DNA from 3 places in the Rhodococcus sp. NPDC003383 genome. Region 3 is predicted to be linked to each of the others. Evidence: riboswitches for the same ligand, from Rfam matches in the RefSeq annotation. Region 3 holds a riboswitch; each other region holds the start of a gene.

Region 1 (9,658 bases), on a different contig from region 3:
CGCCCCGACCGGCGACAGCGTCGACTCGCACGTCGCCGACACCCTCGCCGCCGGTGGTGGCCTGTGTGACGAGGACGCGGTCCGTTCCATCGTCAGCGCCGGCCCGCACGCCGTCGCCGCGCTCACCGATCTCGGTGCCGTCTTCGACCGCGGCCGCGACGGGGACGTCGCCCGCACCCGCGAGGGCGGGCACTCGACCCGGCGCATCATCCACGCCGGCGGCGACGCCACCGGCATGGAGGTGCAGCGCGCGCTCAACGCCGCGAGCCTGCCCGTGCTGTTCGGGGCTGCGGCCGCCCGGATCCTCACCGATGCGCGCGGCGTCACCGGAGTCCTCGTCCTCGACGAGCGCGGCCTCGGCGTCGTGCACACCCCCGCCGTGCTGCTCGCCACCGGTGGGCTGGGCCAGCTGTATGCGTGCAGCACCAATCCGGCCGGTGCCACCGCCGACGGCATCGCACTGGCGTTGCACGCCGGTGCCGCGGTCGCGGACGTCGAATTCGTGCAGTTCCACCCGACCGTGCTGTACGCGCGGGGCGGCGAGGGCCGGCGCCCGCTGATCAGCGAGGCGGTCCGCGGTGAGGGCGCACGCCTCGTCGATTCCCGCGGCGCCTCGATCACCGCGGGCGTGCACCCGCTCGGTGATCTCGCACCCCGCGACGTGGTTTCCCGTGCCATCGCCGAGCGGCTCGCCGTGCTGGGGGAGGAGCACGTGTTCCTCGACTCCCGGCACCTCGACGGCTTCGCCGAGCGGTTCCCGACGATCACCGCCTCGTGCCTGGCCGTCGGTCTCGACCCGGCCGACGACCTGATCCCGGTCGCGCCGGCCGCGCACTACTCGTGCGGCGGCGTCGTCACCGACGTGCACGGCCGCACCGCGGTGCCCGGCCTGTACGCGGCGGGGGAGGTCGCCCGCACCGGCCTGCACGGTGCGAACCGGCTGGCGTCGAACAGCCTCCCCGAAGGGCTCGTGCTCGGCGAACGCGCCGGGCACGCCGCCGCCGAGGAACGCGCCGGACTGCGCGTGGAAGCGACCGATGCGACGTTGCCGGCCCGGCGGCGCGCGGACCGCGCGACCCTGCAGGCCCTGATGACGCGCCACGCCCCGGTCGTCCGCGACGACGCCGGGCTCGCCGCGGCCCAGGCCGGCCTCCTGGACGCCGAGTACGCCCTGTGCGCCGACGCCACCGCGCTCGAGGACGCCGCGCTGACCGTCACCGCGGACGCGCTGCTCGTCGCGGCACGCGCCCGCACCGAGAGCCGCGGCTGCCACACCCGCAGCGACTGCCCCGACACCGATCCGGCGCAGGCGCGCAGCCTCGAGATCCGCCTGGTCGACGGCGACGTCGCCCTGACCATCCCCGACCTGACAGGAGTGCGTTAGACAATGGCCACCGAGTTGCCCGAAGGCCTCGACCGCGAAGAGATCCTCACCCTGATCCGGGTCGCGCTCGACGAGGACCTGCGTTACGGCGCCGACGTCACGTCCGAAGCGACGGTGCCGGCGGACGCGGTCGCGGCCGCGGCGGTGGTGCCGCGCTCGCCGGGCACGATCGCCGGCGTCGACGTGGGTCTGATGGTCCTCGACGAGGTGATCGGCGACGGCAACTACCAGGTGCTCGACCGGGTCCAGGACGGGCATCGGGTGCAGGCCGGTGAGCCGGTGCTCACCGTCGAGGCGCCGACGCGGGGCCTGCTCACCGCCGAGCGCACCATGCTGAACCTGATGTGCCACATGTCCGGCATCGCCACCGCGACCGCGCACTGGGTGGACGCGGTCGCCGGAACCGAGGCGAAGATCCGCGACAGCCGCAAGACGCTGCCCGGGATGCGCGCCCTGCAGAAGTACTCGGTGCGTGTCGGTGGCGGCGTCAACCACCGCATGGGTCTCGGCGACGAGGCGCTCATCAAGGACAACCACGTCGCCGCCGCCGGTTCGGTGGTCGCGGCGCTGCGCGCGGTGCGTGCGCACGCCCCGGGCATCCCGTGCGAGGTCGAGGTGGACAGCCTCGAACAGTTCGACGAGGTGCTCGCCGAGAAGGCCGAGCTGATCCTGCTCGACAACTTCCCGGTGTGGCAGACGCAGATCGCGGTGCAGCGCCGCAACACCCACGCGCCGCAGACCCGGCTCGAATCGTCCGGTGGGCTGACCCTCGAGGTCGCCGCGGACTACGCGCGCACCGGCGTCGACTACCTCGCGGTCGGGGCGCTCACGCACTCGGTGACGGTCCTCGATCTCGGCCTGGACATGTAACACCGGTTCGGGCGTCGATCCGGCGCGAATCTTCCTCCGCGCCAGGCGAAGTGAGCGGAGTCGGCCGCGGTGACGAGAGCTCGGCACCGCGGCCGCTGTCCTGATGCAGGGTGCAGGCCGGTGGTCAGTCGGCGGGAAGGTCGCGCACGTACCGGCCGGGGGCAGCCTCGAGCGGCGGATACCGGTCGCTGCCGGGTGCGGCGGGTGCGGCGGTCTCCTCTCCGCTGCGGGCGATTGCCCAGTCCGCCCAGGCCTCCCACCAGCTGCCCTGCTGTCGTTCGGCGTGCTCGAGCCAGGTGTCCGGATCCGGGCCCGGTGTGCCGCCGGTCCAGTAGTGGGCCTTGGGGTTGCCGGGCGGGTTGACCAGGCTGGCGATGTGCCCGGAGAAGCTGAGCACGAACTCGGTGTCGCCGCCGAGCAATTGGGTGGTGCGGTAGCAGCTGCGCCACGCGGTCAGGTGATCGGCGATGGCACCGGAGACGAAGGTGGGCACGGTGATCGACTTCAGGTCCACCGGCGTGTCCAGCACGGTGAGCCCGCCCGGCTCGACGAGCAGATTGTCGCGGAAGATGTCGAGGAACTGACCGTGCAGGGCGCCGGGCAGGTTGGTGCCGTCGGCGTTCCAGGCGAGGATGTCGAACGCCGGCGGGGTGCGTCCCATCAGGTAGTTGTTGACGACGTAGTTGAACACCAGATCGTTCGGACGCATCCAGGTGAACGCCGAGCCCATGTCCCGGGCGCTGATCAGGCCCTTGCGGCGCGAGCGGCCCTTCGCGAACCGGACCAGCGCGGGGCGCGCGAACGCGCCGAGCAAGGCCGGGTTACCGAAGTCGAGCATCGTCACCGCGTACGCCATGCTGTGCACCCGGTCATCGCCCTGAGCGGCGAGATGGTTGAGCGCCGTAGTGGCGAGGATGCCGCCGGCGCAGAACCCGATCAGGTTCACGTCGTCGCTGCCGGTGATCTCCCGCACCTCGTCGATCGCCCGGAGTATCCGCGCGGCGTAGGTGTCCATGTCCCAGTCGCCCTGCTCGGCGCTGGGATTGCGCCACGACAGCATGAAGGTCTGCAGGCCCCGGCCGACGTTGTACTCGACGAAGCTGCGTCCCGGCCGCAGGTCCAGGAAGTAGTACCGGCCGATCGGTGGCGGCACCACCAGCACCGGCCGGCTGCGCACCGTGGTCGTGGTGGGGGTGTACTGGATCACCTCGGCGACCGGGTCGCGGGAGACCACCGCTCCCGGGGTCACCGCGAGGTCCTTACCGACGGTGAAGGCGTCGCGCGGCACCATCGACGGCATGCCCCGGTTCTCGATCACATCGGTGACGAAATGCTTGGTGCCGCGCACCAGACTGAGTCCGGCGGTGTCGAACGCTTCCTTCAGTGCCGCGGGGTTGGTCCACAGGTAGTTCGTCGGGGCCAGAGCCGCGGTGAGGATGTCGGCTGCGAATTTGGCCTCGGCCGCCCGGCGCGCGTCGATCGCGCGGCCGACGTCGTCGACCACGCCGTCGACGGCGCCCGTGGCCGCCAGGTAGGTCTGTTCGAGGCGGTGGTAGGCCGGGTGTGTATCCCATGCCGGGTCGGCGAACCGGCGATCGCCCTTGGCCGGGGCCACCGTCGACCGGCCGACGGCGATCTTCGCCAGTTCCTTGCCGAACGCGGCGCTGTGCCGGGCCACTGTCCGTCCGTGGCCGAACACATCGGCCAGGGCGCCGAGGGCCATCCCGAGCCCAGGGGGTGCGACGTCCTCGCCACCGCCGATCGATTCCTCGACGTCGTCCCTGATCACGGGTCGTGTCTGGGTCATCGCGGGTCTCCCTTCGACACCTGAATTGTCGCACCGCATAGGTGCCGTGGCGGCCGACGATATCGAATTGCATTACAAGACAGCACATTCAAGCAGTATGTATCTCGACGCGGAGGAGCTCGGCGCGACGTTCCGGACGACGGAAGCAGCGGTGTACGAATGGATATCGACAGCATCAGGGTGCGATCTCGGCGATGCCCAATCCGCGTGACCACGAAACATCCATCGTGACCACGAAACATCCATCACAGCAACGCAAGTCCCTGAAGGCGCACCGTCGGTGCGGACCCTGGTGGGATACCCGGGCCGGCAACGGTGTTAGTGTCGGTGCCGTCCACACGGGAGCCCTATTGCAGGGGCTGAGATCGGGCTGACGCAGCCTGCGACCGTCGAACCTGTCCGGGTAATGCCGGCGAAGGAAGTAGGCACAGTTCCGATGAGCGCATCGAACCCCCATGCCCTGACCCATGTCCACGACGAGGAACACGACCTCCACGTTCCCGTCACGGAAATCCGCTTGGAGAACTCCCCGGGCGGGGTCCCGAACCCGCCACTGCGGGTCTACCGCACCGAGGGTCCCGGCAGCGACCCGGAGGTCGGGCTCCCGCCGGCACGGGCCTCCTGGATCGCCGCTCGCGGCGACGTCGAGCAGTACCCGGGCCGGGAACGGGATCTGCTCGACGACGGTCGCTCGGCCGCCCGGCGTGGTGAGGCGTCCCGGGAGTGGAAAGGCCCCCGCCGCGTCCCGGTGCGGGCGAAGGCGGGCCGGACGGTCACGCAGATGCACTACGCCAGGGCCGGGATCATCACCCAGGAGATGCGGTTCGTGGCATTGCGGGAGAACTGCGATGTGGAACTGGTACGCACCGAACTGGCGGCGGGGCGGGCGATCATCCCGGCCAACATCAACCATCCCGAGTCCGAGCCGATGATCATCGGCAGGGCGTTCCTGGTGAAGATCAACGCCAACATCGGCAACTCGGCGGTGACCGGCTCCATCGCCGAGGAGGTGGACAAGATGCGCTGGGCCACCCGCTGGGGCGCGGACACCGTGATGGACCTGTCCACCGGCGAGGACATCCACACCACCCGGGAGTGGATCATCCGCAACTCCCCGGTGCCGATCGGCACGGTGCCGATCTACCAGGCCCTGGAGAAGGTCAACGGGCAGGCGGAGGCGTTGACCTGGGAGATTTTCCGCGACACCGTGATCGAGCAGTGCGAACAGGGCGTGGACTACATGACCATCCATGCCGGGGTACTGCTGCGCTACGTGCCGCTGACCGCCGAGCGGGTCACCGGCATCGTCTCCCGGGGCGGGTCGATCATGGCCGGGTGGTGCCTGGCCCACCACGAGGAGAATTTCCTCTACACCCACTTCGACGAGCTCTGCGAGATCTTCGCCCGCTACGACGTCGCTTTCTCCCTCGGTGACGGGCTGCGGCCCGGGTCGATCGCCGACGCCAACGACGCCGCCCAGTTCGCCGAGCTGGACACCCTCGCCGAGCTGACCGCCCGCGCCTGGGCCCACGACGTGCAGGTCATGGTGGAGGGGCCCGGCCACGTCCCGCTGCACCTGGTGCGGGAGAACGTGGAGCGGCAGCAGAAGCTGTGTCACGGCGCGCCCTTCTACACCCTGGGCCCGCTGGTGACCGACATCGCCCCGGGCTACGACCACATCACCTCCGCGATCGGGGCCGCCGAGATCGCCCGCTACGGCACGGCGATGCTGTGCTACGTCACGCCGAAGGAGCATCTGGGACTGCCGAACCGGGACGACGTGAAGACCGGGGTGATCACGTACAAGATCGCCGCCCACGCCGCGGACCTCGCCAAGGGTCATCCCGGTGCCGCCGAGCGTGACGACGCGTTGTCGAAGGCGCGTTTCGAGTTCCGGTGGCGGGACCAGTTCGCTCTGTCCCTGGATCCGGAGACCGCCGAGGAGTTCCACGACGAGACGCTGCCGGCCGAACCGGCCAAGACCGCGCACTTCTGCTCGATGTGCGGGCCGAAGTTCTGCTCCATGCGCATCTCCCAGGACATCCGGGACCGGTTCGGTGATGCCACCGAGCAGGCGGTCGTCGCCGGGATGCAGCACAAATCCGCCGAGTTCCGGGCCGCCGGCGGCACGGTCTACCTCGAGACACCCGCCGTCCCGTCCCCCTGAGGGTTCGCCGGCGGAACGGGACGGCGGCAGGGTCGGGTCGGCGAGCACGCCGGGCGTGTCCGGCGAGGTCACGCCGCTGACGACAGGTGGTACTTGCCGACGGGCCGGGCCGGGCACAGAGTGGAACGGTGACGGGCACCGACCGCGACCGTGCCGACCCGGCCGCATCGGTCGCGTTCACGCACCGCGAGATCCTCTCCATCCTCAGCGGATTGATGCTGGGGATGTTCCTGGCCGCCCTCGATCAGACCGTCGTCGCCACCGCGATCCGGACGATCGCCGACGACCTGAACGGCTATGCGCTGCAGGCGTGGGTCACCACGGCGTATCTCGTCACCGCGACGATCACGACGCCGTTGTACGGCAAGCTGTCCGACATCTACGGGCGACGCCGGCTGTACCTGACGGCGATCTCCGTGTTCCTGCTGGGTTCGCTGCTGTGCTCGTTCGCCACCTCGGTGTACATGCTCGCCGCGTTCCGGGCGATCCAGGGCATCGGCGCCGGCGGCCTGATGTCGCTGGCGCTGGCGATTCTCGGCGACATCCTCGCGCCTCGCGAACGTGCCAAATACCAGGCGTATTTCCTCGCCGTGTTCGGCGTCTCCAGCGTGCTCGGTCCGGTCCTCGGCGGTTTCTTCGCCGGGACCGGCAGCCTGCTCGGTATCACGGGCTGGCGGTGGGTGTTCCTGGTCAACGTTCCCGTCGGGGTGCTCGCCCTCGTGGTGGTGGCCCGCAATCTGCGGCTGCCCGCGCAGCGCCGGGCGATCCGCATCGACTGGTGGGGTGCGCTGGCGCTCGTCGTCGCGGTGGTGCCGCTGCTCGTCGTCGCCGAACAGGGCCGCGAATGGGGCTGGGGCAGCGGCCCGGCGGTGAGCTGCTATCTCGTCGGCGGTGTCGGGGTGGCGGTGTTCGTCGCCGTCGAGATCGGAATGAAGGACGCGGCGCTGATCCCGATGCGGTTCTTCCGCAATCGCACGTTCGCGCTGGGTGTGCTGATCTCGCTGCTCGTCGGCACCGCGATGTTCGGAGGCATCTCACTGCTGCCGCAGTACCTGCAGGTGGTGCGTGGATCGTCACCGACGGTCGCCGGGCTGCAGATGATCCCGATGGTGCTCGGCATCATGACCGGCTCGGTGTTCTCGGGCCAGCTCATCGCGCGCACCGGGCACTACCGGATCTACCCGATCATCGGATCGGCGATGCTCACCGTCGGCATGTTCCTGCTGCACACGATCGCCACGGACACGGCGCTGGCGCTCGTGATGGCCTACATGGCGATCCTCGGGTTCGGCCTGGGCAATCTCCTGCAGCCGATCACCCTCGCGTTGCAGAACGCGTTGCCACCGCAGGACATGGGGGTGTCCACCGCGGCGGCCACGTTCTTCCGGCAGATCGGCGGCACCCTCGGGGTGGCGGTGTTCCTGTCGATCCTGTTCGCCCGAGTCACTTCCGCGATCGCCGAGCGTCTGGCCGCCGCGGCCGCCGATCCCGGTTTCCGGTCGGCGCTGACCGCGGCGACGCGCGGGGGTGATCCGGTCGACGCGTCGTTCGCCCGCGGTGTGCTCGAACGGGATCCGGGTGCGCTCGAATCGGTGCTCGGGGACAGTTCGATCGTGCAGCGGCTGAACCCGGTTCTCGCGCGACCGCTCGCCGACGGGTTCGCCGACGCGATGGACACGGTCTTCCTCGTGACCTCGGTCGTCGGTGTGGTGACGGTCGTGCTGGTGCTGCTCTGGCGGGAGGTACCGCTGCGACCCGATTCCGGCCTCGCCGCGGCCCGGGCCACGGACACCGGTAACTGAACATGCATTCGCAGTGCATCAGATCGGTCGTTCGAACGGTGGCGATCCCGGTGGTTCATCACGTAGAACTTTGGAGAGCACCCGATGTGATCGCTCTCACTGCGGGTGCTTTTCCGGTGAGCTGCAGGGGGCTCACCCCGAAGTGAGCTCTCGCGTGGCGGGTAGCGGAAAGAAACCGAATGCGGTTACCGATGTCACCGACCGATTCGATGTTCCTGCTCGGCGAGTCCCGTGAGCATCCGATGCACGTCGGGGGACTGCTGCTGCTGCAGCCACCGGAGGGCGCCACCGATCAGGACGTTCGAGCTCTGTTCGTCGAGGCGTTGTCCCGCGACGACGCTGTGGCGCCGCTGTGGCGCCGCCGCGCGGTGCGGTCGCTGTCCACGCTCTGGCAGTGGGCGTGGGAGGAGGATCCTCGCTTCGATCTCGACCACCACGTGCGCTTCAACGCCCTGCCGCGACCGGGCGGTATCGACGAGCTGTGGGAGCTGGTGTCGCGCCTGCACAGCACCGTCCTGGACCGGTCCCGGCCCCTGTGGGAGATCTACCTGATCGAGGGGCTGGCCGACGGCAGGTACGCGATCTACGTCAAGATCCACCACGCCCTCGCCGACGGTGTCGGCGCGATGAAACTGCTGCGGCGGGTGCTCTCCCCCGATCCGTGCGAGACCGGGATGCCGGCGCCGTGGGGCACCGTGGACCGCTCGAACCCGGCGAGGTCCGCGGTCGGCACCGCCATCGACCTGCCCGGCGCGATCGTCCGCGCGGTGCGCGCGACCGTCGCGGAGGCCGTCGGGATCGTGCCGGCGCTGGTGGGGACCGTCGATCGGGCGCTGCACGACCGCGGTGGGTCGATGTCGCTGTCCGCGCCGAACAGCATGTTCAACGTGCCCATCGCGGGGGCACGCCGGTTCGCGGCCCGCTCGTGGCCGCTCGAACGCGTGCAGATGGTCGCGAAGGCTGCCGATGCCACCGTCAACGACGTGGTGCTCGCGATGTCGGCGGGCGCGCTGCGCACGTTCATGCTCGAACACGACGCCCTGCCCGACGATCCGCTCATCGCGATGGTCCCGGTGTCGCTGCGCAAGGACAAGGATCCGGGCGGCAACGACGTCGGCGTCCTCATGTGCAATATCGCTACCCACCTCGCGGACCCGCATGCCCGCCTGAAGGCCGTCCGGGACTCGATGGCCGAGGGCAAGCAGTCGATGGAAGGGATGTCGACGGTGTCGCGGCTCGCGGCGAGTGCCCTGGGCATCGCGCCGCTCGCGGTGGGGGTGCTCACCGGGAACCGGGCGTTGCCGCGGCCACCGTTCAACGTGATCGTCTCGAACGTGCCCGGTCCCACGGATCCGTTGTACTGGAACGGTTGCCGCGTCGACGCCCTGTATCCGCTGTCGGTGCCGGTCGACGGGCAGGCGCTGAACATCACGTGCACGAGCACCGACGGCGAGATCGCGTTCGGTCTCACGTCGTGCGGGCGCAGCATCCGGCAGTTGCATCCACTGCTCGATCATCTCGGCGCGGAACTCGAGGCGCTCGAGGCTGCCTACGAGGTGGGGGCCCCGGCGTAGGCGGTGGTCGTCAGCCGTGGTCGATGTACGACTCGAGCTGGTCGCGTTCGGCCT
Region 2 (9,658 bases), on a different contig from region 3:
GCGGGAACCCGCACGAGGCGGGCGGTGATCCCGTCCGGACCGGTCGACGGCGACATCGCGAGGACCCGCAGTTCGACGGGTGCGCCGTCCACGGTCAGCGACGCGTTCTCGACGTCGAACGAGGTGACGTCGAATTCCGGTGTCTGCACGTCGAACCCGGCGTCGCGGAGCTTTCCGGCCACATAGTCGACGCTGGCGTCGTAGCCGGGGGTCCCCAGGGCCCGGTTGCCGTCGTTCTCGGTGGCGATGCGTTCGAGTTCCTGCAGGTGCCCGAGGACCGCGTCGAGCTCGACCGCCTCGGCGAGTGCCGGTCCGTCGAGCGGCGGCGCGGGCGGCGCGGGCGGAGCAGATGCGTTCGAGCAGGCGCCGACCCCCAGCGCCGCGGCGACGATCACGATCCCGGTCAGATTCCTCGCGTTCGCCACGGTCCACCCCATCCGGCGAGGATACCCACACGACCTTCTCCGACCCGGTGGACGACACCGTACCGATAACAGAGCACTTGCTCTGTTATGGTGTGCGCATGGCCCGCACCCGCACCTACGACCTCGACGGCCTGCTCGACGCCGCCGAGCGCATCGCGGCCGAATCCGGTGCCGCGGCCGTCACACTCAGGGCCCTGACCGACGCCACCGGCATGTCGAACGGCGCGATCTATCACGCCTTCGGATCACGTCTCGGCGTCGTCGGGCAGGCCTGGCTGCGCGCCGGGCGCCGCTTCCTCGACGTCCAGCGCGAGGCCGTCGACGCCGCCCTGGCCGACCGCGACGCCGACGCCCCGGCGGTCGAGGCCGTCGTCGCCGCCGCCGACGCACCCGCCGTCTTCGCCGAACGCCACCCGACGTCGGCGCGGCTGGTGCTGACCGTGCGCCGCCCCGACCTGCTCGGAGCCTCACTGCCCGAGGACCTGGCCCGCGACCTGTTCCGCCTCGACCACGAACTCGGCGAACTGATGGCGGAACTGGCCACGGCCCTGTGGAATCGGCGCGACGGCGCCGCCGTCGACGTCGTGCACTCCTGCATCGTCGCCCTGCCCACCGGACTTTTGTTGCACACCAACAGATATCGCGATCCGGTTGCTCGTCGCCGACTCGCCGCCGCGGTCCGCGCGGTGCTGGCACTCGGCCCCGAAACCCACACCCCGAAAGGCAGACCATGACCGTCACCACGACCCGCCACGACACCGTCACCGTCCTGAACCTCGGCGACGACGAGAACCGCTTCTCCCCCGACTGGCTCGACCGCGTCGATGCCGCACTCGACGAGATCGAAGCCGGTGAACCAACCGCGCTGGTGACCGTCGCGAACGGAAAGTTCTACTCCAACGGCCTGGACCTGCAATGGCTCTCGGCGAACGGCGAGAAGGCCCAGTGGTACGTCGACCGGGTGCACGGACTGTTCGCGCGTGTCCTCACCCTGCCGGTCCCGACGATCGCGGCGATCAACGGGCACGCGTTCGGTGCCGGCGCGATGCTCGCGCTGGCCCACGACTTCCGGGTGATGCGCACCGACCGCGGCTTCTTCTGCCTGCCCGAGGTCGACATCCGGATCCCGTTCACGCCCGGGATGGCCGCGCTGGTCCAGGCCAAGACCACCCCGCGCACCGCGACCGCGGCAATGACCACCGGGCGACGATTCGGCGGACCCGACGCGCTCGCCGCCGGCATCGTCGACGCCACCGCCGAGGAATCCGCCCTGGTTACCTCGGCCGTGGGCACGGTCGCGCCGCTGGTCGGAAAGGACCCCGGCACGCTCGGAGCCATCAAGTCGACGATGTACGCGTCGACGATCGCGGCCCTCACGACCCCGCAGTCGTAGCCGTCGGAACGGATCCGCTCGGACCCCGGGCCACCGGGGTCCGAGCGAACCGCATCAGGCGTCGCGCCGGTTCACCACCGCCACGGCGGCGCCGAACACCACCAGCACGAACACCGCGAAGTACAGGAGCGCACCCCACGGGCCCCAATGGAAATCGATGCCCTGGTCGGTGCCCAGGAAGTAGTTGATGTTCGCGAACGGCAGGAACGGCTGCACGTTCCGGCCGAACGACCCGAACAGCCCGAACAGCGATTCGATGAGCATCGGCCACAGCAGCAGGATCGCGATGGTGCCGGCGGACTGACGCAGCAGGGCGCCCACCCCCACCGCCAGGATGGACGCGAGCAGCGCGAACAGCGCGGTGCCGTAGATCGTCCGCCACGTCGCCCCCTCGAGCACGAGGTCCCGTCCGGCCTCCGACCCGGCGAGCGCCTTCGTCAGATAGACCGCGGCCAACGCCAGCACCCCGGTCAGGACCGCGCCGAGCACACCGATCAGCAGTGCCTTGACGGCGAGGACGACCGTGCGGTTCGGCAGAGCCTGGAACGTGGAGCGGATCACGCCGAACCGGTATTCGCTGGTCACCGACAGCGCCGCCAGGATCATCAACACCAGCACACCGAAACCGGTCACACCGCTGACGGCGACGTCGACGGTGGGATAGAAGCGGACCGTTTCGTCGTCCGAGGACATCGACGCCTTCGCCGCCGCACCGAGGATCGCGGCCAGGCCCAGACCGAGCGCGACGATCACCACGGTGCACCAGAACGGCGACTGCACCGACGTCAGCTTGATGCGTTCGGCTCGCAACGTGTCGATCGCCACGCTCATCACAGGCCACCCTTCATCACGGAATCGGCGCCGGTGCCGTGGAACTGCACGTCGCCACCGGTCATCTTCATGAACGCCTCTTCCAGCGAGGCCTGCTGTCCGGCGAGTTCGTGCAGCACCACCGACCGGGCGGCGGCGAGCTCTCCGACCTCCGCCGCGGTCGCGCCGGTGACCACGAGCGCACCGTCGTCGTCGTGGACGGCGTACCCGCGCTCGACGAGCGCGGCCCGCAGGACGTCGAGTTGGGGGCTGCGCACCCGCACCACCGCTTCGGAGGCCTGCGCGACGAATGCGTCGACGGAGGTGTCGGCGATGAGCCGGCCCCGCCCGATCACCAGCAGGTGGTCGGCGGTCTGCGCCATCTCCGACAGCAGGTGACTCGACACCAGAACGGTCCGGCCCTCGGCTGCGAGTGCCTGCATGAACCGCCTGATCCACACGATCCCCTCGGGATCGAGCCCGTTGACCGGCTCGTCGAACAACAGCACCTGCGGATCGCCGAGCAGGGCCCCGGCCAGACCGAGACGCTGTGACATGCCGAGCGAGAACCCACCCGCGCGTTTGTTCGCGACCTCGGTCAGGCCCACCTGACGCAGCACTTCCTCGACCCGCGACGCGGGCAGCCCGTTCGACGCGGCCATCCACCGCAGGTGCGCGCGGGCCGACCGGTTCGGATGCACCCACTTCGCGTCGAGCAGCGCCCCGACGGTGCGCAGCGGCCGCTGCAACTCCCGGTAGGGTCGCCCGCCGATCAGGGCGGTGCCGGCAGTGGGCCGGTCGAGACCGAGGATCAGCCGCATCGTCGTGGTCTTACCGGCACCGTTCGGACCGAGGAAGCCGGTGACGATGCCGGGCCGGACCGTGAACGTCACGTCGTCGACTGCCGTCGTCGATCCGAAGGTCTTGGTCAGTCCCGTCACTTCGATCATGACCCCTACCCTGCCCGATCCATCCGGAATGTGCAGGGACACGCCCGACGAGCAGCCGCCGGATCCGACACCGGCCCTAGGGTTCGAGCGGCGAGGACGCCTGCGCCCAGAACCGCTTCGGGATCCGTCCGGCGTGCCGGGCCCGGAAACCTGCCTCGACGGCGTGCCGCATCGCCGACGCCATGAGAGCCGGGTCCTTGGCCCGGGTCACCGCGGTCGCGAGCAGCACCGCGTCGCAGCCCAGTTCCATCGCGAGGGCGGCGTCGGACGCGGTGCCGATGCCCGCGTCGAGCACCACCGGGACACCGGCGGCTTCGACGATCATCTCGATGTGGTGCGGATTGGCGATGCCCAGTCCGGTGCCGATCGGCGAGCCGAGCGGCATCACCGCCGCGCATCCGACGTCCTCGAGGCGCTTCGCGAGGACCGGATCGTCCGTCGTGTACGGCAGGACCACGAACCCGTCGTCGACGAGTTGCTCTGCCGCCGAGACCAATTCGATGGCGTCGGGCAGCAGGGTGCGTTCGTCGGCGATGACCTCGAGCTTGACCCAATCGGTTTCGAGGGCCTCGCGGCCCAGTTGCGCGGTGAGCACCGCTTCCTTCGCGCCGCGGCAGCCCGCGGTGTTCGGGAGCGGGGTGATGTCGAGGCGGCGCAGCAGGTCGAGCACCCCGGTGCCGGAGGCGGCGTCGACGCGTCGCATGGCGACGGTGGTCAGTTCGGTACCCGAGGCGACGAGCGCTTCCTCGAGCACCGCGAGATTCGCGGCGCCGCCGGTGCCGGTGATCAACCGCGACGCGAAGGTGCGTCCGGCGATGGTCAGCTGCGGCAGGTCGTGTGCCGGGTCACGGAGCTCAGCCACCCTGGACCGCCGTGAGAATCTCGATCTGCCAGCCCTTTCCGACCGGTTCGGACCACCGCCCGCGCGGGAACACCGCGCCGTCGACGGCGATCGCGATGCCCTTCTCCGGCAGCCCCAGCTGCACCAGCAGTTCGGCGACCGTCGGCGCCTCGGCGAAGTAGTGGTCCTCACCGTTGACGGTGATCCCCACCGAGATCGGGTTCGTCATCACAGCCCTTCCTTCGAAAATCTTTGCGGGTCGGCGTTTTTCGCTTCGGCGAGCGGATCGTCGGCGAGTTCGGCGAGCACGGCGTCCGCGGTGATCGGGGTGAACAGGACCCCGTTGCGTCCGTGCCCGGTCGCGGCGACGACCCGTTCGGACAGCCGCCCGATCAACGGCAGGTTGTCCGGGCTCATCGGCCGCAGTCCCGCCGTCGCCTCGTACAGCTCGTACTCGCCGATCGCCGGCAGCAGCGCTTCCGCATCGGCGATGAGGTCCCGCACCCCGGCGACCGTCACCTGCGTGTCGTCGGCCTCGTACTGGGTGGCGCCGACGACGAGACCGTCGCCGCGCGGCACCAGATAGGCCGGCCGGCCGTGCACACTGCCGCGGATGGTGCGGCTCGGGGCGGGGGTGACACCGGGCCGGGCCCGCAACCGCAGGATCTCGCCCTTGACGGGCCGCACCGGAAGGCCCGGCCACAACCGGGCCGACGCCGAACCCGCCGCGAGCACCACCCGGTCCGCGGGCAGCGCGTCGAGCGAATCGACCGCGGTCGCGACGAACCGCACCCCGGCCTCGACGCAGGCGCGATGCAGGGCGTCGACGAGGATCCTGTTGTCCACGGCCAGTTCCGTCGGGGCGAGCAACCCGAGACGGATCCGCGGGCCGAGCGACGGCTCGAGCTCCCGGATCTCGGCACGGGTGAGCACCCGCATCTCGTGGCCCTGCGCCTGCACCCATTCCGCGACGGTGCGCAGGTCGGCGGCGTCGGCGGCATCCAGCGCGACAGTGAGGGACCCGTCCGAAGTGAACAGGTCACACCCGGTCGCGCGCTGCAACCGGTCCCCGAACTCCGGCCAGCGCGCGAGTGACGCCGCGCCCAGTTCCAGGACGTGTTCCTCGCCGGGCCAGCCCTCCGACAGCGGCGCGAGCATGCCACCGGCGACCCAGGATGCGCCCGCTCCGGGGGTCGGGTCGTGCACTGTCACGTCCCAGCCGGCGCTCGCCGCGCGCCACGCGATCGACAACCCGATGACACCGCCACCGACGACGGCTACCGTTCCCATCCTGCGTCCACCTCACTCCCTGCGCCGGCATGATCCGGGTCAGGTCATAACGGTCGGGGCCGGCAGGCCCCCTCTCAGCCCCGCGTTCCCCGGGACTCCCGTGTTGTCATCTCTCCCTCAGAGGTTACCGTCTGGGCTGTGACTTCCTATCGTGGCAACCATCCTTCACCTCGGGAACGACTCGCGGACGCGCGTCTGTACCTGTGCACCGACGCCCGCCGGGACACCGGCGACCTGGCTCGATTCGCGGAGGAAGCCCTCGCCGGCGGAGTCGACATCATCCAGTTGCGTGACAAGGACTCGGCGGGCGAGAAGAAGTTCGGCCGCCTCGAGGCACGCGACGAACTGGCCGCGCTCGAGATCCTCGCCGACGCGTGCCGGCGCCACGGCGCACTGCTCGCCGTCAACGACCGCGCCGACATCGCACTGGCGGCGGGCGCGGACATCCTGCATCTGGGTCAGGGGGATCTGCCGGTCGCCCACGCCCGCAACATCCTGGGTCCGGACATCGTCATCGGCCGATCCACGGGCAGCCGCGCACAGGCGTCCCTCGCCGAGATCGAGGAGGGTGTCGACTACTTCGCGTCCGGCCCGGTGTGGGACACCCCGACCAAGCCGGGCCGCACCGCGGCGGGTCTGGAGGTCATCCGGGAGGTCGCTCAGTCGCATCCGACCCGTCCGTGGTTCGCGATCGGCGGGATCGACATCGAGCGACTGCCCGAGGTGGTCGCCGCCGGCGCCACCCGTGTCGCGGTGGTTCGGGCGATCACGAAGGCCGCCGATCCGCGTGCCGCGGCCGCTGCGCTGAAGGCCGGTCTACCTGCGTAACCGTCTACAGCCAGTCGAGGACGGTCGAGGGCGACAACGCGATCACCGAATCGGGCAGGCGCTCCCGTAGCCCGCGGTCGGCGGTCACGACCACCGTCACCTCCGACGTGAGGGTGGCGGTCGCCCCGGCGAGGCGGGCCAGTTCGTCGTCCCCGCTTCCGGTGGCGGCGTGCACCGGGATGCGGGCGTCCTCGACGATCGCATCCCGGGCCTGGCCTTCGAGCACGGCCTCGATCTGCGTCACCCAGCCGAACCCGCCGTCGGGCAGTTCGAGGGTCCGGGGCAGCACCGCCGCCAGTTCGTTCAGCAGTGCCCCGGTCGCTCCCGGCCGGTCGCGCCACCAGCCGGTCGGGCGGGAGCCGAGCACGTTCGCGGTGTCGAGCAGGACCCGGACCACGCGGGTGCGCAGCGTCGGCCAGGACGCGGCGAACCCCGCGTGCAGCGCCATCGCCTCGACCTCGACCTCCGGCACCCATCGCAGTTCGGTGCTCTCGCCGTTGGGGACGGTGGCCAGCGGGATCCCGGCGTCGGCGACGACGGTCGTGTAGGTCCAGCCGCCGACGACCCCGGCGGTGACGCGCTCGGTTCGGACCGCAACCACCGACACGTCGATGCCGGTCTCCTCGTGCGCTTCGCGTACCGCGGCGTCGACGGTGCTTTCGTGGCTGTCGCGGGCGCCGCCGGGCAGCGCCCAGGTTCCGCCCTGGTGACTCCACGCGGCGCGGTGTTGCAGCAGCACCGCGGGCCGGCCGTCGGGCAGAGGCGCACGCAACAACAGCCCGGCCGCACCGTGCTTGCCCCACCGGCGATCGCCGTCGGGGCCGACGGCCCATCCGTCACCGTCACCGCGCATCGTGTCCGTCCTCCCTACCGGCCGCCGCGGGCTGTCGAACCCCTGTTCCGACGCACTCGCGCAGCGCATTCCTGTTCGTACTGCTTATATGCTCGCCAAGGACTGTGCAACACCGAAAGGGGCGATTGGTGGACCCTCGCCTACACCCCACGATCGACCCCGGCCCCGACCACGCCGAGCAGCGGGCCCCCGAGACACGGACCGCCCGGGTTTTCGAGCAGGGACGGTCGAGCGGCCCGCAGGTGCCCGACGATCTGGGTGCCGTGCTGCGCTCGACACCCGCCAAGCTCATCGTGCTCGGGACGCTCGTGTCGATCCTGGTGGCGATCTCGGGGTTCGTCGCGACCCAGACGGTGAGCAGCCGCAAGGCCACGCACGATCATCTGCTGTCGACGATCGAGCCGCTGGCGGACGCGTCCCAGGATCTCTACAGCGCGTTGTCCGTCGCCGACGCGGCGGCGGTCACCGGGTTCATCTCCGGCGGCATCGAACCGAAGGCCGTCCGCGAGCGGTACGAGCAGGCCGTGGCGGAGGCGTCGGCGCAGCTGGTCGCGGCGGCCATCGGTGCCGATGACGACCCGGACAGTGCCCGCCTCCTGTCGGGGATCTCCGGGCGGCTGACCGTGTACACGGGCCTGATCGAGACGGCCCGGGCCAACAACCGCTCGGGCAATCCGGTGGGCAGCGCGTACCTCGGCGAAGCGTCGAACCTCATGCAGACCTCGCTGTTGCCGATGGCACAGGAACTGCACATGCTCGGTGTCCGTGCCGTCATGGACACCCAGCACGCCGCGGTCCGGCCACCGTGGTTCTCGATCGGGTTGCTCATCGCCGCAGTGTCCGCGCTCGGCGGCATCCACCTGATCATCTCCCGCATCAGCCGGCGTGCCCTCAATCCCGGGTTGCTCCTGTCGATCGCCGCGACCGGCCTGCTGCTGGTGTGGCTGCTCGTCGCGGGGCTGGTGTCGTCGAGTGCGACGCAACGCGCCATCAGTGACGGCGCCGAGCCGCTCGGGACGGTCGCCGCGGCCCGCATCACCGCCCAGCAGTCCCGCACCGCCGAGACGCTGCTGTTGGCCCGGCGGGACAGCACCGGCGAATACGATGCCGCGTTCCGACAGTCCATGGCCCGGCTCGGCGAGCTACTGCAATCCCACCCGGATGGAGACGCTGTCACCGACGATGCCGTGGCCCGTGCGATCGCCGCCCGCAACGAATGGATGGAATCGCACGAACGGACGGTGGCCGCTCTGCAGCGCGGTGACTACACCGCAGCGGCGGTCCTGGCGGTCGGTCCGGGTCCGAACGAATCGGCGGCCCAGTTCGCCGTCGTCGACGACGCCCTGGCCGAAGGCATCGAGGCGGCGCGCTCCCAGCTGCGTTCCAACGAGGACCGCGCCTCCCAGCTCTTGTCCGCGCTGGCACCTGCCGCGGTGGTGCTCACCCTGGTGTCGCTGATCGGTGTCACCATCGGATTGTGGCCTCGACTTCGGGAGTACCAGTGAGGAGCCGCGTGGCGCTGATGGTGGCGGCACTGTGCAGTGTCGTCGCCGTCGCCGGGTGCGCGTCGACGCCGGTGTCCCCGCTGCCCCGGGTCGAGGTCCCCTACAGCGAGGTGCCGCTGCCCGAACGCGCCACCTTGGCGCCCTCCCCCACTGCGCAACCGGAAATGCCCGACTGCGGGGATCCGACCGCGAGCCTGCGGCCCGACGGCGCGACGACCGGACCGACACTCGACGCGATCCGTGCCCGCGGCCGGCTGGTGGTCGGTCTCGACACCGGCAGCAATCTGATGAGCTTCCGTGATCCGGCCACCGGCCGCATCGCCGGTTTCGACGTCGACATCGCCCGGGAGATCGCGCGCGATCTGCTGGGGGATCCCGACCTGATCGACTACCGGATCCTCAACTCTGCCGACCGCGAGCAGGCGCTGCAGGACTCCACCGTCGACATCGTCGCCAAGACCATGTCGATCACGTGCGCCCGCCGGGAACGCGTCGACTTCTCGTCGACATACTTCCTGGCCCAGCAGCGGGTCCTGGTAGTCAAGGGATCGGACATCCGCAATGCCGCGGATCTCGCGGGCCGGCGGGTCTGTATCGTGCGCGGAACCACCTCGCTGACCCGCATGCAGCAGGTGCAGCCGTCGGCGTCGATCCTGACCGTGCCGGCGTGGGCGGACTGTCTCGTCGTCCTGCAGCAGGGGCAGGTCGAGGCCGTGAGCACCGACGACACCATCCTCGCGGGTCTCGCATCCCAGGATCCCAA
Region 3 (9,658 bases):
CTGTGCCATGAGCGAATCCGGCTCGTCGGCATCTCCGAGCCGATCACGCTGCCACAGCGCGTAATCCGCGTACTGCACGGCGAGCGGGAGGCGTTCGGGCGCCACTCCCGCGGTGCGGGCGCCGTAGGCCCGCATCAGGTCGCGGGTGAGTGGTCCCGCCGAGAATCCGTCGCCGGCGATGTGGTGGACGACGACGACGAGAACGTGCTCGTCGTCCGCCACCCGCAGCAGGTGGGTGCGCACGGGGGCGGCCTCGGCGATGTCGAAGCCCTCCGACACGAGGGCGTCGATCCGGGCCGGAACCTCGTCCGGGGCGACGGTCTCGACCGGCACGGCACGCTGGGCGGCGCCGATCGGAAGCACCAGCTGGGTGCCTTCGCCGTCGACCTCCGGGTAGGCGGTGCGCAGCACCTCGTGCCGTTCGACGAGGTCGCCGACGGCCTGCTGCAACGCGTCGACGTCGAGGTCGCCGGTGAGGCGGACCACGAGCGGGATGTTGTAGAGGGACGAGCCCGGATCGAGGCGATCGAGCACCCACAGCCGCGTCTGCGACGGCGCCAGCGGCACCGGATAGGGCCGTGGTCCGGCGGCCAACGGGCCGTCTGCGCGGTCCTCGCCGGGTGTGCGGTCCAGCAACCGCGCCACCTCGACGACGGTCGGTGCGTCGAAGAAGTCCTGGACGGACAGCGGCCGGCCGACTCGGGCCGAGATGCGCGAGACCGCGCGGACCGCGGCGAGCGAGTTGCCGCCGAGCGCGAAGAAGTCGTCGTCGCCGCCGACCCGATCCCGCCCGAGCATCTCGGCGAACACCTCGGCGACCGCCGTCTCGGTGGCCGTCTCGAGCGGGCGATCGTCACCGGTCGCGGCGGAGGTCTCGGGCGCGGGCAGTGCCGCGCGGTCGAGCTTGCCGCTGGTGGTGAGCGGGAACTCGTCGAGCACGGTGTACGCGGTCGGGACCATGTAGTCGGGCAGGGACGCGGAGAGCGCGGCGCCCAGCGCCTCCTCGTCCCACGTGGCGCCCGGGTGCAGCCGCACGTACGCGACGAGGCGATCACCCAGGGTCTCGTCGGCATGCACGCGAACGGCGGCCTGGGCGATGCCGTCCTGCCGGGTGAGGGTTTCCTCGATCTCACCCAGTTCGATGCGCAGTCCGCGGATCTTGACCTGGAAGTCGCTGCGTCCGAGGTATTCCAGCTCGTCCGAGCGGGAACGCACCACGAGGTCGCCGGTCCGGTACATGCGTTCGCCGGGCGCCCCGTAGGGATTGGCGACGAACCGTTCCGCGGTCAGGTCCGGCCGGCCGACATATCCGAGCGCCAATTGTGTTCCGGCCAGGTACAACTCGCCCTCCGCGCCGGCCGGAACCCAGTTCAGGGCGCTGTCGAGGATCAGCAGGTCGGTGTCGGCGATGGGCGCGCCGATCGGCACCGAGTCGATGTCGGCATCGGTGACCTCGTGATGGGTCACGTCGACGGCCGCCTCGGTGGGCCCGTACAGGTTGTGGACCGCGACCCCGGGCAGCAGTTCCCGTACCAGTACCGCGATACGCGCCGGCAGCGCTTCACCGGATGCGAACAGGTACCGAAGAGGGGTGAGCGAATCGAGCTCGGCCTCGGCGACGAACACCGCGAGCATGGACGGCACGAAATGCGCGACGGTGACCCCGCGGTCGCGCATGAGATCCGCCAGGTAGCGCGGGTCCCGGTGCCCCTCGGGCACGGCGACGAGAAGACGCGCGCCGGCCTGCAACGGCCAGAACAACTCCCACACGGACACGTCGAAGGTGACCGGAGTCTTGTGCAGCACCACGTCCGCAGGTCCCAGCCGGTACTGCTCCTGGCGCCAGCGCAGGTTGGTGACGATCGCCTCGTGGGTCACCGCCACGCCCTTGGGCCGGCCGGTGGATCCGGAGGTGAAGATGACGTAGGCGGTGTCGGCGGCGTGCAGGGGACGACGGCGGTCGGCATCGGTGAGCGGGTCCGCCGATTCCGATCCGAGGTCGAGGGCCGTCACGTCGAGCACCTCGATCCCGTCTGCGGGCACCGGCGCAGCGGTCTCGGTGAGCAGGACCGCGGGCTCGGCGACCTCGAGGATGTAGGCCAGTCGCTCGGCGGGATGGTCCGGGTCGAGCGGCACGTACGCACCGCCTGCCTCGAGCACCGCGTACACGGCCACGAGCAGATCGAAGGACCGGCGCAGGGCGACGGCGACGGTGAGACCCGGCCCGACACCGGACTCGACGAGGCGGCGGGCCAGCCGCCGGGACCGGTCCGCCAGCTCGGCGTAGGTGTACTCGGCGCCGTCGAACTCGACGGCCACGGCGTCGGGAGTGGCGGCGGCCTGCGCGGCGAAGGCGGCGGGCAGGGTGTCCGGTCGCGCCGGCTCCGGCGACGCCTGCTCCTCCCCCGCGAACGCGGCGAGGTCCTCGGACAGTTCGGCCAGAGCGACGGCGACCTCGTCGGGACCACTCCCGGCGAGCCCGGGCAGCAGTCCGGTGAGCACGACGGGAACGAGTGCGTCGGGTCCGATCGCGTCGCCCATGGCGGCGCCGAGCGCAGCCAGTTCCTCGTTGAGGCCGGCGTAGGTGACGACGGCACCGTCGCGCACCAGAGCGACCCGTTCGGGGTCACGCGAGACGACATTCGCGATCAGTCGCGGCAGATTCTCGAGTTCCGACCGTCCGGAATCCTCGACATCCCGCATCCCGTATTCCACCTTTCCCCACATCGCTGTGCGCAGGCGGAGTCGCCGTCGACACCCTCCCGCGACCGCCCGAGCGCGAGCCGGGAGGTCTCGCAGCATGGTCGTCGCACGGAATCGTCGGGCCCTTCACACCGCCGGAGACCGCGCTGACGATCGCCAAACATACAGGCTGTTTTGTGTCCACGGAACAGGTTGTCCGGACATTCCCGGCGCAGCCCCCGGGTCCGGTACCCCGGGGGCCCGTTGCGCGGAACGCCCTGCTAAGGTCGCGTTCGTCCGACACGGGGTGCTCCGCGCGCGCGGGGCTGAGATCACACCCGTAGAACCTGCATCAGGTAATGCTGACGAAGGGATGTCCCGGCATGTCTGTGCCTGTCGACGTTTCGCCTCTTGTTTCCACCGACCGCTTCACCGATCGGATGTGGCAGCACACCGAGACGCTGCGCCGGTCGATCGACGACCTCGAATTCCTCCACCGCCTGGGCGACGGAACGCTGCCGCTCGACGCCTTCCGCTTCTACATCGAGCAGGACGCGCTGTACCTCGCCGGGTACGCCAAGGCCCTCGCGCTGTTGTCCGCCAAGTCCCCGGATCCGGCAACCGCCGCGTTCTGGGCGACCAGTGCCGCCACGGCGGCCACCGAGGAGTCGGCGCTGCACAAGAGCCTGCTCACCGGCGGGGTTCTGCCGCCCGGTGAGGCCGCGCCCGCCCACTCCCCCGCCTGCCTCGGGTACGTCTCCTATCTCACGGCGACCGTCGCCACCGAGCCGTACGCGGTCGGTGCTGCGGCCGTGCTGCCGTGTTTCTGGATCTACGCCGAAGTGGGCCGCGACCTCGCCGCCCGCGCCTCCGGGGTCCTCGCCACCGACCCGCAGCACCCGTACGCGCAGTGGGTGACCACCTACGACGCCCCCGAATTCCACGCCGCGGTCGCGACCGCCCGCGAACTGGTCGACGCCGCGGCGGTCGCCGCCACCGACGCCGACCGTGCCGCGATGCTCGACGCGTTCACCGTCGCGACCCGCTACGAGCTGATGTTCTGGGACACCGCGCTGCACCGGCAGGAATGGCCGGAATCGTGACTCTCCGCCGCCTCACCGCCCTGCTGGTCGCGATCGTCGCGATCGCCCTGGTCCCCGCCTGTTCCTCGTCCGAATCGGACGACACGATCCGCTTCGCACTGGACTGGACGCCGAACACCAACCACACCGGCCTGTACGTGGCGATGCAGGAGGGTTTGTTCGACGAGGCCGGTCTCGACGTGGAGATCCTGCCGTACAACAACACGACCCCGGATACCCTCGTCGACGCGGGCAACGCCGAGTTCGGCATCTCCACCCAGGGGATGACGACCTTCGCCCGCGCCGCCGGATCGCACACCGTCTCGGTGCTCGCCCCGCTGCAGCACTGGGCGACCGGCATCGCCGTCAAGGCGGACCGCGCCGATCTCGCGCGGCCGAGAGACCTCGACGGTCACATCTACGCCGGGTTCGGCGATCCCGGCGACGAGGAGACGCTGCGTCAGGTCATCCGCAACGACGGTGGCCGCGGCGAGTTCACGTCCGTCATCCTCGGCACGTCCGCGTACGAGGCGGTGTACTCGGGAACCGCGGACTTCACCGCGTCCTATCTCGCGTGGGAGGGCATCGAGGCCGAACATCGCGGCCTGCCGATGCGCTACTTCTCGTACACCGACTACGGGTTCCCCGACGCCTACGCCATCGTGATCAGCGGCAACGAGGACTGGCTGGCCGAACACCCGGAGCAGGCACGCGCGTTCGTGCAGGCCGTTCAGCGCGGCTACGAGATCGCCGCCGAGGATCCCGAGCGCGCCGCCCGGGACCTCATCGACGCCAACCCGGGGGCCTTCGAGGACGAAGCGCTCGTCTTCGAGAGCCAGCGCATGCTCTCGGCGGACCAGCTGCGCGACGAGAACGGGAACGTGGGCACCCAGACCCTCGAACGCTGGACCGGCTACTCGCGGTTCCTGTACGAGAAGGGTCTGCTCGCCGGACCCGACGGCCGGCCGCTGACCGAGGAGCCGGACTGGTCCACCTACTTCACCGATGACTACCTCACGTCCTGACCCGTCGTCACCGCGCTGGGTCCGCATCGCCGCCCCCGCCGCGGTGGTCGTGCTCGCGCTCGTCGCGCTCTGGCAGCTGTACGTGACGGTCTCCGGGATCCGCCCGCAGGTGCTGCCCTCCCCCGCCCGGGTGCTCGGGCAGGGGTGGGCGCACCGCGACGACCTGGCCGCCCACACGTGGTCGACGTTGCAGGTGACGATCATCGGGTTCGCGGTGTCCCTCGTGGTTGCGTGGGCCCTGTCGATCGTCGTGGACTTCTCGCCGTGGCTGCGCCGCGCGCTGGTGCCACTGTTCGTGGTGTCGCAGACCCTGCCGATCATCGCGATCGCCCCGCTGATGATCATCTGGTTCGGTTTCGGGTTGCTGCCGAAGGTCCTGGTGATCGCGCTGGCGACGTTCTTCCCCATGGCGATCGGGCTGATCGAGGGGTTCGCCGCCGCGGACCGGGAGGCCGGGGCGTTGCTGCGCAGCATGGGCGCGTCCCGCGGCCAGGTGTTCCGGTACGTGCGCCTGCCGTCGGCGCTGCCGCGGTTCTTCACGGCGCTGCGCATCGGCATCACCTACGCGGTGGTCGGCGCGGTGTTCGCCGAGTACGTGGGGGCCACGTCGGGGCTGGGCATCTACATGAGCACCCAGAAGAACTCGTTCCGCACCGATCTGGTGCTCGCCGCGGTGCTCGTCACCGCCGCCCTGTCGCTGGCGCTGTATCTGCTCACCTACCTGGTCGAGCGGATCGTCGCGCCCTGGGCCCTGTCCACGGGGAGCCGCAGATGACCGCCGTGACCGTCTCCGCGGTGCACCGTTCCTTCGCGGACCGCGCGGTGCTCGACGGCATCGACTTCGACGTCGCCGGGGGCGAGTTCGTGTCGGTGATCGGACCGAGCGGCTCCGGCAAGTCCACGCTGTTCGGGCTGATCGCCGGCCTCGACACCCCCGACACCGGCACCGTCACCGTCGGCGGCGCACCGGCCGCGCCCGGCCGGGCCGCGTTGATGCCGCAGAAGGACCTGCTGTTCCCGTGGCGCAGCGTCGTCGACAACTGCGCGCTCGGCCTCGAGGTCCAGGGGATCCCGCGCGCCGAAGCCCGGGCGCGTGCCGCGAAGCTGTTCCCCGCGTTCGGGCTGGCCGGGTTCGAGAATGCGCGTCCGGGGGAACTGTCCGGCGGGATGCGCCAACGGGCGGCGCTGGCACGCACGGTCGTGCAGGGCCGCGACGTCGTGCTCCTCGACGAGCCGTTCGGCGCGCTGGATTCGCTGACCCGCACCGACATGCAGCTGTGGTTGCAGGACGTGTGGATGCGGGACCGCTGGACCGTGCTGATGATCACGCACGACGTGCGCGAGGCGGTGTTGCTGTCCGATCGGGTGCTCGTGCTCTCCCCGCGCCCGGCGCGGATCCGGCACGAGGTGCGGGTCCCGCTGCCGCGGCCGCGCACGCTCGAGACCCTCACCGACCCGGAATTCGTGGCGCTGGAACGCGAACTCGTCGACATCCTCCACACGAAGTGAAGGTCACGACGCAACCTTCGGCCGACCGATGAACCGGCTCGAACGAATACCGAAGTGCGCCGGTCGGACTCTTCCCCTCGCGAGGAATCAACGATGCCTGACAAGGAACGGACGGAGAACGACCACATCGTCCGCAGGCGCGAAAGTGACTGCGTCGATTCCCGATTCCGCGAAGGTGACCCGGATTTCGCGAGCATGAGGTGCTTCGTCTTGTTGTCGCTCGACAGTCGTTTCGACCAGATAGCTGCGCCGGTACATTCGCCCCGCCTGCTCCCAGGTGTCCACCTCGACGAGGATCGGCCCCTCGCTGGCGAACCCCGGCAGGTCTGCCGCTTTGATGGACGCGGTTACGATGCTGGTGGGCGCCTGCTGGATGGCAGAAGACATGGCGGCCGTCCTTCCCTTCGGTCGAGGGCGTGACACTGCACCACGCTCGGTGGCTGTCACAGCGACTCTACTCGCGGACGATGCGGTAGACCTGCACTCGGTGTCACGGTCGTGGATCGGCGAGCCGACAGGGCGCACGTCGCGCTCGTCAACTCGGTGAGCGCGCGGAATGCGGTCCCCGTCGATGGTTGCGGTGGTGTTCCTCGACCCTCGACCTGATCCACCCATTTCTGTTGTGCCTCAGCCATCTTCGCAACATGGCTGCGGGCAGCGGACCGTGTCCGGGACGGCTGCAACGACCGACTTCCGGATTCAGCTCGCCGCAGGGGCCGGGCTGTCGGGGTGAGGCAGTGTGGCGACGAGGCCGGCGATCAGAATGTCGAGGCCGCGTTCGAGTTCCGCAGCACCGTCGTACGACGCCAGTACGGGTGCGAGGCTGCGCAGGAGCGGGAACTCGCCGATCGGCAGGCGATGCAGGCCCAGGCGCAGCAGGTCTTCGTGCTCGTCGGGTCGTTCGACGAGTTCCTGGAGTTCGTTCAGGACGTGACCGTAGAGGAAGCCGAAGAGCGGCCGGTAGACGTGCAGGGCGTCGGTCGCCGTGAAACCGGCCCGGGTGAGCAGGGTGAGGATGTCTTCGAGCGGACGCAGTGTTCCCCGGGGCCGCAATCCGAGGGGCGTCTCGAGGGGCCGGGTGACCAGCAGTGGGACCACGTGGGGATGCTCGAGCGCCAACCGGCGGAAGTTCCGGGCGACCTCCCGGAGTTGGCTTGTCCAATCTCCCTCGTCGGTGCCGACCCGGAGTTGTTCGAGAACGCTCTCGGCGACGGCGTCGAGGAGAGCGGCTTTGTTCGGGGCGTGACGGTAGAGGGTCATCGGGTCACGGCCGAGGACCTTGCCCAGCCGGCGCATGGACAACGCATCGACGCCGTCGCGGTCGACGATCTCGAGTGCCGCAGCGACGATTCGCTGCTGGGTGATCGGGCTACGTTCCGGGCCTGGATCACCGCCTGAGCTGCGCGGGGGACGAGCGGGAGATTCGGCCATCGGAACCCTTCCTTCACTCACTGTCCTCCACCGTAGACCTCTGCCGTAGACCTTGTGTGTAGGTCTACAGTGTTGACACCTCGGCGGCGGCGGCGTTGACTGGTCCTACAACGTGGACCTCGGGCAGCGGTCACGATCATCGTCTTCGGGAACGTCCTTCCCGCCGGTCGCTCTCGCCGCCCCGCACCCGGGGTTTCCGGGTGAGGTCGGAACCTGGAGCACACCATGGCCATCTCCGACATCAAGGAGTACGCCCACCTCGCCGCCGAGGACGTCGAGTCGCTCAGCGACGAGCTGACCGGCATCCGCCGCAGTGTCATCGAGTCGCTCGGCGCCGCCGACGCCGCCTACATCCGCCGCACCATCGCCTTCCAGCGGATACTGGATGCCGCTGCGCGGCTGGTGATCCACGGCAGCAGGAGCCTGCCGGGCTGGATCCTCGGGACGGCAGCGCTCGGCGTGGCCAAGAGCGTCGAGAACATGGAGATCGGCCACAACGTCTCCCACGGCCAGTGGGACTGGATGAACGACCCGGAAATCCACTCCAGCACCTGGGAATGGGACATGGCAGGCCCCTCGTCGCAGTGGCGCTACTCCCACAACTACCGCCACCACGTGTTCAGCAACGTCGTCGGACTGGACGACGACCTCGGCTACGACGTCTTCCGCATCACCCGCGACCAGCCGTGGAAGCCCGTACATCTCCTGCAGCCGCTGCAGAACCTGTTGCTGGCAGCCACGTTCGAATGGGGCATCGCTCTGCACGACGTACACGCCGAACAGAACCTTGCCGGTGCCGGGAAATCCGACCGCTTTCGAGTGCTGATCCGGAAGGTCGCCCGCCAGACGGGCAAGGACTACCTGCTCTTTCCCGCCCTCACCGGACGCCGCTGGCGGCGAACACTGACGGCGAACCTGACCGCGAATCTGCTGCGGAACGTGTGGGCGTACGTGGTGATCTTCTGCGGGCACTTCCCCGACGGCGCCGAGAAGTTCACCCTCGCCGAATTCGAGAACGAGACGAAGGCCGAATGGTATCTGCGGCAGATGCTCGGCACGGCCAACTTTCGGGCCGGCCCGGTGATGGCATTCCTGAGCGGCAATCTCTGCTACCAGATCGAGCACCACCTCTTCCCCGATATCCCGAGCAACCGCTATGCGGAAATCTCCACCAAGGTGAAAGCACTGTGCGACAAGTACGACCTGCCCTACACCACCGGCCCCCTTGCACGGCAGTACCTGCTGACGTTGCGCACCATCCACAAGCTCGCACTGCCCGACCGATTCCTGCGAGCGACCGCCGACGATGCCCCGGAGACGGCCTCCGAACTGAAGTTCCGCGCCTCGTGTGAGACCGGCGTCGAGTTTCCGGCTTCCCGCACCGGGCTGCGGACAGCCCTGCGAAACCTGTCCGGGCATCGTCGCACCTGCTGACGGAGAACTCCCCTCCTCGGGCAGCTCGCCGGCGTAGTACCTTGCCGTCGACGACCGCTCGTTCGGCAGGTCGCGATACTCCCGTCGGGCCGCAGGAACTCTTCGACCCTCCGGCCTCCCGTCACGACAATTGCAGTGCCGCTTCGAGTTCCACGAGCGACTCGTCCAGGTGCACCAGGATCCGCTGCAGGCTCGGAACCGCACGGCGCCCGCCCACGACACCGAAGTCGACGGACTTCTCGGTGTTCGTCACCGTGATGTTCAACGCCAGACCGTCCATGACTATCGAGGTCGGATAGATCCCCTCGAGATGGGATCCCATCCAGTACAACGGATTCCGAGGACCCGGTACGTTGGAGATGACGATGTTGAACGGTGGCGGGGTCAGCCGGACGAACCCGGGAACCGGAGCCAGGCCGAGCGGCGAGATGATGAACCCGGACCACGCGAGCGCCTGCAGTGCGGTCATGTCACCGAACAGCGACTTGCCCTGGC

What was found. A riboswitch is a leader RNA that binds a small molecule or an ion and turns the genes downstream of it on or off. The one in region 3 is predicted to bind thiamine pyrophosphate.
Region 1: it holds a riboswitch for thiamine pyrophosphate, as region 3 does, so the genes downstream of both, thiC (phosphomethylpyrimidine synthase ThiC) here and ACWDTS_RS09290 (TenA family protein) in region 3, are expected to answer to the same signal.
Region 2: it holds a riboswitch for thiamine pyrophosphate, as region 3 does, so the genes downstream of both, thiO (glycine oxidase ThiO) here and ACWDTS_RS09290 (TenA family protein) in region 3, are expected to answer to the same signal.

Annotation. Positions count from the first base shown of each region.
Region 1 covers NZ_JBSFRG010000010.1:86,899-96,556, forward strand. Annotated here, with positions in the region: gene ACWDTS_RS11555 (L-aspartate oxidase) at 1-1,384, shown strand, start outside; gene nadC (carboxylating nicotinate-nucleotide diphosphorylase) at 1,388-2,254, shown strand; gene ACWDTS_RS11565 (PHA/PHB synthase family protein) at 2,379-4,061, opposite strand; gene ACWDTS_RS11570 (hypothetical protein) at 4,108-4,272, shown strand; TPP riboswitch at 4,390-4,499, shown strand; gene thiC (phosphomethylpyrimidine synthase ThiC) at 4,498-6,228, shown strand; gene ACWDTS_RS11580 (MDR family MFS transporter) at 6,357-8,030, shown strand; gene ACWDTS_RS11585 (WS/DGAT/MGAT family O-acyltransferase) at 8,210-9,604, shown strand; gene ACWDTS_RS11590 (CBS domain-containing protein) at 9,615-9,658, opposite strand, start outside.
Region 2 covers NZ_JBSFRG010000002.1:66,671-76,328, reverse strand. Annotated here, with positions in the region: gene ACWDTS_RS02290 (M28 family metallopeptidase) at 1-437, opposite strand, end outside; gene ACWDTS_RS02285 (helix-turn-helix domain-containing protein) at 524-1,159, shown strand; gene ACWDTS_RS02280 (enoyl-CoA hydratase-related protein) at 1,156-1,818, shown strand; gene ACWDTS_RS02275 (ABC transporter permease) at 1,873-2,649, opposite strand; gene ACWDTS_RS02270 (ABC transporter ATP-binding protein) at 2,649-3,578, opposite strand; gene thiG (thiazole synthase) at 3,655-4,440, opposite strand; gene thiS (sulfur carrier protein ThiS) at 4,433-4,648, opposite strand; gene thiO (glycine oxidase ThiO) at 4,648-5,709, opposite strand; TPP riboswitch at 5,707-5,821, opposite strand; gene thiE (thiamine phosphate synthase) at 5,848-6,537, shown strand; gene ACWDTS_RS02245 (NUDIX hydrolase) at 6,542-7,390, opposite strand; gene ACWDTS_RS02240 (hypothetical protein) at 7,519-8,895, shown strand; gene ACWDTS_RS02235 (glutamate ABC transporter substrate-binding protein) at 8,913-9,658, shown strand, end outside.
Region 3 covers NZ_JBSFRG010000007.1:144,133-153,790, reverse strand. Annotated here, with positions in the region: gene ACWDTS_RS09295 (amino acid adenylation domain-containing protein) at 1-2,703, opposite strand, end outside; TPP riboswitch at 2,976-3,073, shown strand; gene ACWDTS_RS09290 (TenA family protein) at 3,066-3,785, shown strand; gene ACWDTS_RS09285 (ABC transporter substrate-binding protein) at 3,770-4,789, shown strand; gene ACWDTS_RS09280 (ABC transporter permease) at 4,770-5,564, shown strand; gene ACWDTS_RS09275 (ABC transporter ATP-binding protein) at 5,561-6,298, shown strand; gene ACWDTS_RS09270 (hypothetical protein) at 6,386-6,685, opposite strand; gene ACWDTS_RS09265 (TetR/AcrR family transcriptional regulator C-terminal domain-containing protein) at 6,998-7,729, opposite strand; gene ACWDTS_RS09260 (fatty acid desaturase family protein) at 7,955-9,163, shown strand; gene ACWDTS_RS09255 (WS/DGAT/MGAT family O-acyltransferase) at 9,285-9,658, opposite strand, start outside.